4 regions of the Achromobacter sp. SD115 genome follow, and region 3 is predicted to be linked to each of the others. Evidence: predicted binding sites of a transcription regulator. Region 3 holds the regulator's gene; each other region holds the start of a gene.
The links. The regulator LexA, encoded in region 3, represses DNA repair genes until DNA is damaged. The targets are predictions, from matches to a motif close to ACTGTATNNNNATACAGT.
Positions count from the first base shown of each region.

Region 1: the regulator LexA is predicted to act here: its motif matches at 1,450-1,467, upstream of IPU70_RS06895 (PA0069 family radical SAM protein).
Region 2: the regulator LexA is predicted to act here: its motif matches at 977-994, upstream of imuA (translesion DNA synthesis-associated protein ImuA).
Region 4: the regulator LexA is predicted to act here: its motif matches at 649-666, upstream of IPU70_RS24615 (DNA topoisomerase IV subunit B).

Region 1 covers NZ_JADIJM010000004.1:19,118-21,318, reverse strand. The annotation lists gene IPU70_RS06900 (hypothetical protein) at 1-22, opposite strand, end outside; gene IPU70_RS06895 (PA0069 family radical SAM protein) at 96-1,442, opposite strand; gene IPU70_RS06890 (sulfate adenylyltransferase subunit 1) at 1,654-2,201, opposite strand, start outside.
Region 2 covers NZ_JADIJM010000035.1:24,723-26,923, forward strand. The annotation lists gene IPU70_RS30815 (DNA polymerase Y family protein) at 1-288, opposite strand, end outside; gene imuA (translesion DNA synthesis-associated protein ImuA) at 218-922, opposite strand; gene IPU70_RS30825 (amino acid permease) at 1,140-2,201, opposite strand, start outside.
Region 3 covers NZ_JADIJM010000001.1:356,842-359,042, reverse strand. The annotation lists gene lon (endopeptidase La) at 1-963, shown strand, start outside; gene lexA (transcriptional repressor LexA) at 1,088-1,738, opposite strand; gene IPU70_RS01505 (amino acid aminotransferase) at 1,942-2,201, opposite strand, start outside.
Region 4 covers NZ_JADIJM010000020.1:110,471-112,671, reverse strand. The annotation lists gene rho (transcription termination factor Rho) at 1-91, opposite strand, end outside; gene trxA (thioredoxin TrxA) at 209-535, opposite strand; gene IPU70_RS24615 (DNA topoisomerase IV subunit B) at 862-2,201, shown strand, end outside.

The DNA.
Region 1 (2,201 bases), on a different contig from region 3:
CGGAAATATCAGCGGTGTTCATGGGAACTCCTAGCAAAGACGGTTCAGCGCCAGGGCATAGCCCCCCGGCAGGCATGCGCGGCGGCAGCCGGCGGTCAATCGAACAATGACAACTGGCCTGCGGCCATGGCTTGCAACTGGCGCGCTACGCGCCCGTGCGCGCCGCCGGCTGCGGGCGATACGGCAGGAAAAGGGACCCCTGAAGACGCTTGCGCGCCAACCGGGGATAGGAAATCGGCAACCTTCGACGCAGGCGCGGCGGGAGGCAGGAAACGGTCGCAATCCAGCGCCAGGCGGTGGCGGTTCAAGCCCAGCTTGCGCGTGGCCAGGCTGAAGCGCTGGCGCAACAGATCGGCCCAGACGCCGGTTCCGCGCATGCGCGACCCGAAATTGGGATCGTTGCGGCGGCCGTTGCGCAGGTCTTCGATGCGATGCAGCACGCGCTGAGCGCGGTCGGGGAAATGGGCGTTGAGCCAGTCCTCGAACAGGGTCTTGACCTCCCAGGGCAGGCGCAGCACGGTGTAGCTGGCGTAATGCGCCCCGGCCGCCCTGGACTCCTGGAGGATGTGTTCCATGGACTCGTCGTTGATGAACGGAATGATGGGAGCCACCAGCACGCCCACCGGCACGCCGGCATCGGTCAGGCTGCGCACGGCTTCCAGGCGGCGCCACGGGGCGGCGGCACGCGGCTCCAGCGTGCGGGCCATGCCGGCATCCAGCGTGGTGATGCTCATGTACACCACCACCAGCTTTTGCTCGGCCAGCGCGGCCAGCAGGTCCAGGTCGCGGGCGACCAGCGCGTTCTTGGTGACGATGGTCAGCGGATGACGGGTTTCCAGCATCAGTTCCAGGAGGCCGCGGGTCAGGCGCCATTCGCGTTCGATGGGCTGGTAGGCGTCCGTGGCGGAACCGATGTTGATGGGAGACGGCTTGTAGCCGGGCCGGGCAAGCTCGGCGCGCAGGGCCTGGACCGCATTGGCCTTGGCCACCAGCCGGGTTTCAAAATCCAGCCCGGGAGACAGCCCCAGATAGGAATGGGTGGGCCGGGCATAGCAATAGACGCAGCCATGCTCGCAGCCCCGGTAGGGATTGACCGCCACGTCGAAGGGGATGTCGGGCGAATCGTTGCGCGACAGCATCTTGCGCGCTTCTTCGGCGGTGACCGTGGTTTTGGGGGCGGCGGGCGCGATACGCGCGTCCGGCAGGATGGGAATGACGCGGGCCGCTTGCTTGCCAGCGGCCACTTCGGGAAAATTATCGGGGACGGATTCTACGAAGTCGGCCGGCAGACCAGAGGAAGCCCAGCCGTCGTCGACCTGCACACGGTCATCGCGCTGAAAGCGATGCCGAACATTAGTAACCGCACCCCGACCGCGCAAGGCGGCGGGGGCGGCAGCCGGGGACCCAGAACCGGCGGGAAAAGAATGATCGGTGCGTGCCATGAAAACTACTGTACAAAAACACAGTGGTTTTGACAAGCACCAAAAGCCTTTTCGTAAGACAGCCCCACTTTACCGCAAGACGCCGACGCCGTCCGGACAAATCGATTTCACCAGGCGAGATCGCGCTGAAAGCCGCACCAGCATTGGATCTAGCAAAAAAACAACAGGCTCAGGACGGCCGGAAATCCGTTGTTTTCCGGCCTCTTGCCGTTTATCGCAACATGCCCGCCGCCGCGGTCTGATGCGTGGCCTCATCGATCAGGATGAAGGCGCCCGTCGCAGGCACATCGGCGTACCGGTCGACCGCCAGCGATTCGCGCGTGGTGAGCGTCACGCGTCCGATGTCGTTCATGCGCAGCGTGCCTTCGGTGTTCTCCACTTCCTGCAGTTCGTGGATGTCGCGATGCGACAGCACCGCGCGTATCTTCGCCGAGGTCAGACGCGTGCCCGCCTTCAGCAGATACTTGCGCGCCGGATTCAAGGCCTGCGCATCGAGCCAGCACAACTCCGCTTCGAATTCTCGCGCGACCTGCGCCGGCGCCGACGCATGCACGATCACGTCGCCGCGCGACACGTCCACGTCGCGGTCCAGCACCAGCGTGATCGAGTCGCCCGCCACCGCTTCATCCAGCGCGCGGTCGAAGGCACGCACCTCGCGCACGACCGCGGTCACGCCCGAAGGCTGCACCGCGATTTCATCGCCCGGACGCAGCACGCCGCCGGCGACGCGGCCGGCATAGCCGCGGAAGTCGTCCTTGC
Region 2 (2,201 bases), on a different contig from region 3:
GTCGGCCAGGGCGACTTCGGGCGTGTATTGCAGCAGGGCCAGCGCCGCGCCCTGCAAGGCGTCGGCCTCGGCCTGGACATCGCGGGGCAGCAGCTCGACCTCGGGGGCGATGGCGGCCGCGCCGGCGCGGCGCATGCCCGGCTTGACGCCGGCCCGGCGGGCGGCGGGCGTCAGGGCGGCGACGCGTTCCTGTTCCAGGACCGCGAACGCCTGCCCCTCAAGCGGCCAGTGCGGGCGCAGTGCGTCCAGCGGCAGGCAGCGCAGGAAGGCGGCGATCCAGAGGCGCATGGCGGGGAGAAACAGGGGTGGGGGCGCCGGAGTCCAGGCCCACGTATAAGGGGGTGTCGCAGGCAGGCCCGCGGCGCTTCAGGATGTGTACGGACAGGCCGCCCGCGGCCGGCGCAAGCGCCAGCCGCAAGGGGGCGGGCGTGGCGTTCTGCGCCGCGCTGCTGGGGCGCACGGCGATGAACAGCAGGTCGCTGGCCTGGGCGGCCAGGTGCAGGCGGCGCAGGGATTCGGGGCGCACGTGGGGCAGCCAGCAGATCAGGGCGCCGCAGCTGCCGTTCTTCAGGATCTGTTCGGCGGCCCAGAGCGCGTCCACGGGTTTTTCCGGCGCCACCCAGAGCAATTGGCGCGGATCCAGCCGCCAGCTCATCCAGCTGGCGATGTGGGGCGCGTGCGGCGGCTGCACCAGGGCGATGGCGCGGCGCGTCTCCAGTTGGGCCAAGGCCGGACGCAGCAGGCGGATTTCTCCGATGCCCGGGTGCGGGGCCATCAATTCGATCAGGGAACCCAGCGGCCAGCCGCCGTCCGGCAGCTCGGCGGACAGCGCGGCATGCCCGGTGGGCAGGGTGCGGGCGGCGCTTTGGGCCAACTGGGTGGCGCGCCACAACGCGGGATGGATACGTTCTGGGGACTGCATGGCAATCGGTTCCTGGATGGCAGGAACCGGGGTAGTGGCCGATGCGTCATTATAGCTGTATGTATATACAGTAGTTAAAAGGGGCGGAGCGTGCCGCGAATAGTTTTGCGCCGGTAACGCCGTGGCCCAAAAGAAAACCCACCCGTACACCTTTCGATGCAGAGGGGTGGGCCGTGTTGAGTGCGATTTTAGTCGCTTCAGACACGCGGATCCACGGTCAAGCCCGGGCGTTCTCCGCGGTAGATACCGAGGTCTCCGTCCCCGCCGCGCGATCCAGATCCAGCCCATAAAACCGCATATCCTCGTACCGGATCCAGTGCGACTTGCGCACCAGCCGGTGGCCGATCCACAAGGCCAGGAACAGCGGAATCGCCAGGTAGGTGGAGATCACGCCGATCCAGTCGATGCGGTCTTGCAGGAAGGCCTGGTAATTCTGGCCCAGCGTGACCAGCAGGCACAGGACGAAGGCGAGCAGGGGGCCGAAGGGGAACAGGCCGGCCTTGTAGGGCAGGTCGGCGGTGTCGTAGCCGTGCTTCACATAGCCCTGGCGGAAGCGGTAATGGCTGACGGCGATGCTCAGCCACACGATGAATTCGGTCATGCCGGCGAAGTTCAGCAGCCAGATGTAGACGGCCTTGGGGCTGTATACCAGGCTGAACAGGCACAGGCAGGCCAGCAGCGCGGTGGCCATCAGCGCGTACAGGGGCACGCCGCTGCGGGTGACGCACCGGAACAGGGCGGGCGCCTGGCCTTCCACCGCCATGTTGAACAGCATCCGCGTCGCCGCGTACATGCCGGAATTGCCGGCCGACAGCACCGAGGTCAGGATCACCGCGTTCATCACGGTGGCCGCCGACAACAGCCCTGCGTGCTGGAACACCAGCGTGAAGGGGCTGACCGCGATGTCTTCCACTTCGTTGCGCAGCAGTTGCGGGTCGGTATAGGGCAGCAGCAGGCCGATGATCAGGATGGCCAGCACGTAGAACAGCAGGATGCGCCAGAACACGTGGTTGATCGCGCGCGGTACGTTGCGGCGGGGATTCTCGGATTCGCCGGCGGCCACGGCCACCAGTTCGGTGCCCTGGAACGAATAGGCCACCACCATCGCCACGCCCACCCAAGTGGCCGCGTTGCCCACGAAGGGCGCGTCGCCGACCGACCAGTTGGCCAGGCCCACCGGCGTGCCGCTGTGGATGATGCCGACCAGCATCGCCAGCCCGACGCCGATGAAGCACAGCACGGCCACGACCTTGATGATGGCGAACCAGTATTCGGCCTC
Region 3 (2,201 bases):
GAGGAAGAGAAGATCCACATCGCCCGCGACCATCTGCTGCCCAAGCTGCTGAAGAACAACGGCGTGAAGGATAGCGAATTGTCGGTCGACGACAGCGCGCTGCGCGACATCGTGCGCTACTACACCCGGGAAGCCGGCGTGCGTGCGCTCGAGCGCGAAGTGGGCAAGATCTGCCGCAAGGTCATCAAGCAATTGCTGACCCAGAACGATCGCGCCAAGGCCGAAGGCAAGACCGTCGAGGTCAAGCCGGTCAATGTCACGGGCGAGAACCTGAGCGATTTCCTGGGCGTGCGCCGCTACACCTTCGGCATGGCCGAAAAGGAAAACCAGATCGGTCAGGTTACCGGCCTGGCCTGGACCGAAGTCGGCGGCGACCTGCTGACGATCGAAGTCGCGGACATGCCGGGCAAGGGCGTCATCCAACGCACCGGTTCGCTGGGCGACGTGATGAAGGAGTCGGTCGAAGCGGCCCGTACGGCGGTGCGTTCCCGCGCCCGCCGCCTGGGTTTCGCCGACAGCGTCTTTGAAAAGCACGACATGCACGTGCACGTGCCGGAAGGCGCGACGCCCAAGGACGGTCCGTCCGCCGGCATCGCGATTACGACGGCCATGGTGTCGGCCTTGTCGCGCATCCCGGTGCGCGCCAATGTCGCCATGACGGGCGAAATCACGTTGCGCGGTGAAGTCCTGCCCATCGGCGGCCTGAAGGAAAAGCTGCTTGCGGCTCACCGTGGCGGCATCAAGACGGTCTTGATTCCGGAAGAAAACGTCAAGGATTTGGCGGAGATCCCGGACAACGTCAAGAACCACCTTGAGATCGTGCCGGTGCGCTGGATCGACAAGGTGCTGGAAATGGCTCTGGAGCGCCTGCCGGAGCCCCTGGCCGAGGAAGAGGCCGTCAAGGAACCCCTGGTGGCCAAGCCTGCCGAACCCGGCTCGACCGATCCGGTACTCAAGCACTGATGAACGCCTGGAGGACGCCGCCTGCAGGTGGCGTTTCTCCAAAATAGGGCCTTCAACAAAAAACCCCGCCAAGAAAATCGGCGGGGTTTTTTTTATGCAGTGCGCGGACGCGGAGCGCCAGGGTCTAGTGCAAGGCGTGTGTGCGGATCAGGCCTACGGCAATGCCTTCCAACGCAAAATCCTGGCCGGCTTCGACCACGATGGGTTCGAAGTCTGGGTTTTCGGGCAGGAGTTCGATGTGGCCGTTCTGGCGCTGCAGGCGCTTGACCGTGACGTCGTCGCCCAGGCGGGCCACCACGATCTGGCCGTTGCGGGCCTCCGAGGCTTTTTTTACTGCGAGCAGATCGCCTTCCAGGATGCCGGCGTCGCGCATGCTCATGCCGCGGACCTTGAGCAGGTAGTCGGGCGCCTGGGCGAACAGGTTGGGGTCCACGCCCACTTCGCGTTCGACATGTTCGGCGGCCAGGATGGGGCTGCCTGCGGCGACGCGGCCGACCAGGGGCAACAGCAATTGCGCTAAACCCGGCATCGGCAGCGAGCTCTGCGTGGAGGCAGGGGAGGCGTCTTTCAGGCGGATGCCGCGGGAGGCGCCCGCCGTCAGTTCGATGGCGCCCTTGCGCGCCAACGCCTTGAGGTGATCTTCCGCTGCATTGGGGGAACGGAAACCCAGGGCCAGGGCGATTTCGGCGCGTGTCGGCGGGAAGCCGGTACGTGCGACGGTCTGCCTGATGAGGTCCAGGATTTGTTGTTGGCGATCAGTGAGTTTGCTGGCCATGGCGATGATCCGGTGCTAGCGGACTGTACATATATACAGCGCCATTCTGGGGGACGCAGCGCAAAAAAGCAAGCCGGCCCGAGCCAAAAGAAAAGGCCGGCCCAAGCCAAAAGAAACTGCCGGCTCGAGCCAAAAGAAAAACGGGACCCGAAGGTCCCGTTCCTGGCGGCAGGCCCGGACGGGCCTGCGCACGGCAAGCGGCCTTAAAGCACTGCTGCGATGCCCTTGGCGACCTTGTCGATGTTGCCGCTGTTCAGCGCGGCGACGCAGATGCGGCCGCTGGACACGGCGTAGACGCCATGCTCTTCGCGCAGGCGGTCCACTTGCGCGGCGGTCAGGCCCGAGTACGAGAACATGCCGCGCTGCTGCAGCACGAAGCTGAAGTCCTGCTTGCCGCCGTGTTCCTTGATCTTGTCGACCAGCTGCTTGCGCATTTCGCGGATACGGTCGCGCATGCCGGCCA
Region 4 (2,201 bases), on a different contig from region 3:
TGCGCAGGCGGTTGGCGTTCTCGATTTCCAGGCCGGCGGCCATTTCCAGCAGCTGCGAGACGTGCAGCGCCTTCAGTTCGTTGAGGTGCATCGCGGTGGGATTTTGGGGGAGAGTGAAGGAGAGTTCTGGCGGCGCGCCACGGACGGGCACACGCGGTATTGAGTGAGCGCCGCCCCGAGGGCGGCGCTTTCGTTCACGGCACGCGGCTTACAGCGCGCCGTCCAGGAATGCGGTCAGTTGCGACTTCGACAGCGCGCCAACTTTGGTGGCGGCGGCTTGGCCGTCTTTAAAGAGCATAAGGGTAGGAATGCCGCGGATGCCGTACTTGGTGGCGGTACCCTGGTTTTCGTCGACGTTCAGCTTGGCGATCGTCAGGCGACCGGCGTATTCCGTGGCGACTTCTTCCAGGATCGGGGCAATCATCTTGCAGGGGCCACACCAGGCAGCCCAGTAGTCCACCAGCACCGGCTGGCCGGATTTCAACACATCGGCATCGAAGCTGGCGTCACTGACGTTCTTGATTTGGTCGCTCATGATGGTGATTCTCGGTTCGGCAGCAAAAGGCGCGTAAAAAGGGACGCGCCTCGCCGTTGTTCTTGTTTGTGGATGGACTCAAGCATACCACTGTCAATAACAACAGGCATACCACTGTTAATAACAACAGGAGTTGCTGGATTTGTGTAGGATGTTGCGGCGCAGTTGTCGCGATCCGGGCCGTGTGGCCCCGATGCGCTGGCTGTGACTGTCATCATCCTACCGAATTCGGAGCTGCTCAGGTCGTGCTCATCCCACTGGGAGCCGCGCAGAATCTAGGCTTATCCGTAAAATGTCGGTTTTTTTCCACAGATGTTGGGGATAACTTGGCCACTCCACGTTACACCGAGGCGTCCATTCGCGTCCTGAAGGGACTGGAGCCCGTGCGCCAGCGCCCGGGCATGTACACCCGAACCGAAAACCCCCTGCACGTCGTGCAGGAGGTCATTGATAACGCCGCAGACGAGGCCTTGGCCGGCTACGGCAAGCAGATCCAGGTCACGCTGCATATCGACGGCAGCGTTTCCGTCGAGGACGACGGGCGCGGCATTCCCGTCGGCCTGCATCCCGAAGAGCACGCTCCCGTGGTGGAGCTGGTGTTCACGCGCCTGCACGCCGGCGGCAAGTTCGACAAGGCGGGCGGCGGCGCCTATGCCTTCTCCGGCGGCCTGCACGGCGTCGGCGTGTCGGTTACCAACGCCCTGGCCACGCGCCTGGAAGTGGTAGTGTGGCGCGACGGCGCTGTTAATCGCCTGGTCTTCAAGGGCGGCGATGTGGCCGAGCCCCTGGCGCCCTACGACCAGGGCGGCCGCAAGAAGTCCGGCACCCGCGTGCGCGTCTGGCCGGACGCCAAGTATTTCGACAGCCCCAACATTCCGCTGGGCGAGCTGACGCACCTGTTGCGCAGCAAGGCCGTGCTGCTGCCGGGGGTCAAGGTATCCCTGGTCAATGAGAAGACCGGCGACACCAAGACCTGGCAGTACCAGGACGGCCTGCGCGGCTACCTGTCCGAGGCGCTGGCCGGGGCGGAGCTGATGGTGCCGTTCTTCGAAGGCGAGCAGTACGCCGGCGCCGACCACGAGAACTTCGCCGAAGGCGAGGGCGCCCAGTGGGTGGTGGCCTGGACCGAGGACGGCAACGCCGTGCGCGAGTCCTACGTGAACCTGATTCCCACGCCCGCCGGCGGGACCCATGAGTCGGGCCTGCGCGAAGGCCTGTTCGGCGCGGTCAAGGGTTTCGCCGAACTGCACAGCTTGCTGCCCAAGGGCGTCAAGCTGCTGCCCGAAGACGTGTTCGCACGCGCCAGTTTCGTGCTGTCGGCCAAGGTGCTGGACCCGCAGTTCCAGGGGCAGATCAAGGAACGCCTGAACAGCCGCGACGCCGTGCGCCTGGTCGGCGGCTTTTCCAAGAGCGCGCTGGATTTGTGGCTGCACAGCAACGTCGAGTACGGCAAGAAGCTGGCCGAACTGGCCATTCGCCAGGCCCAGGCGCGCCAGCGCTCGGCCCAGAAGGTGGAGAAGCGCAAGAGTTCGGGCGTGGCGGTGCTGCCGGGCAAGCTGACCGATTGCGAATCCAGCGACGCGACCCGCACCGAAGTCTTCCTGGTCGAGGGCGACTCCGCCGGCGGTTCGGCCAAGATGGGCCGCGACAAGGAATTCCAGGCCAT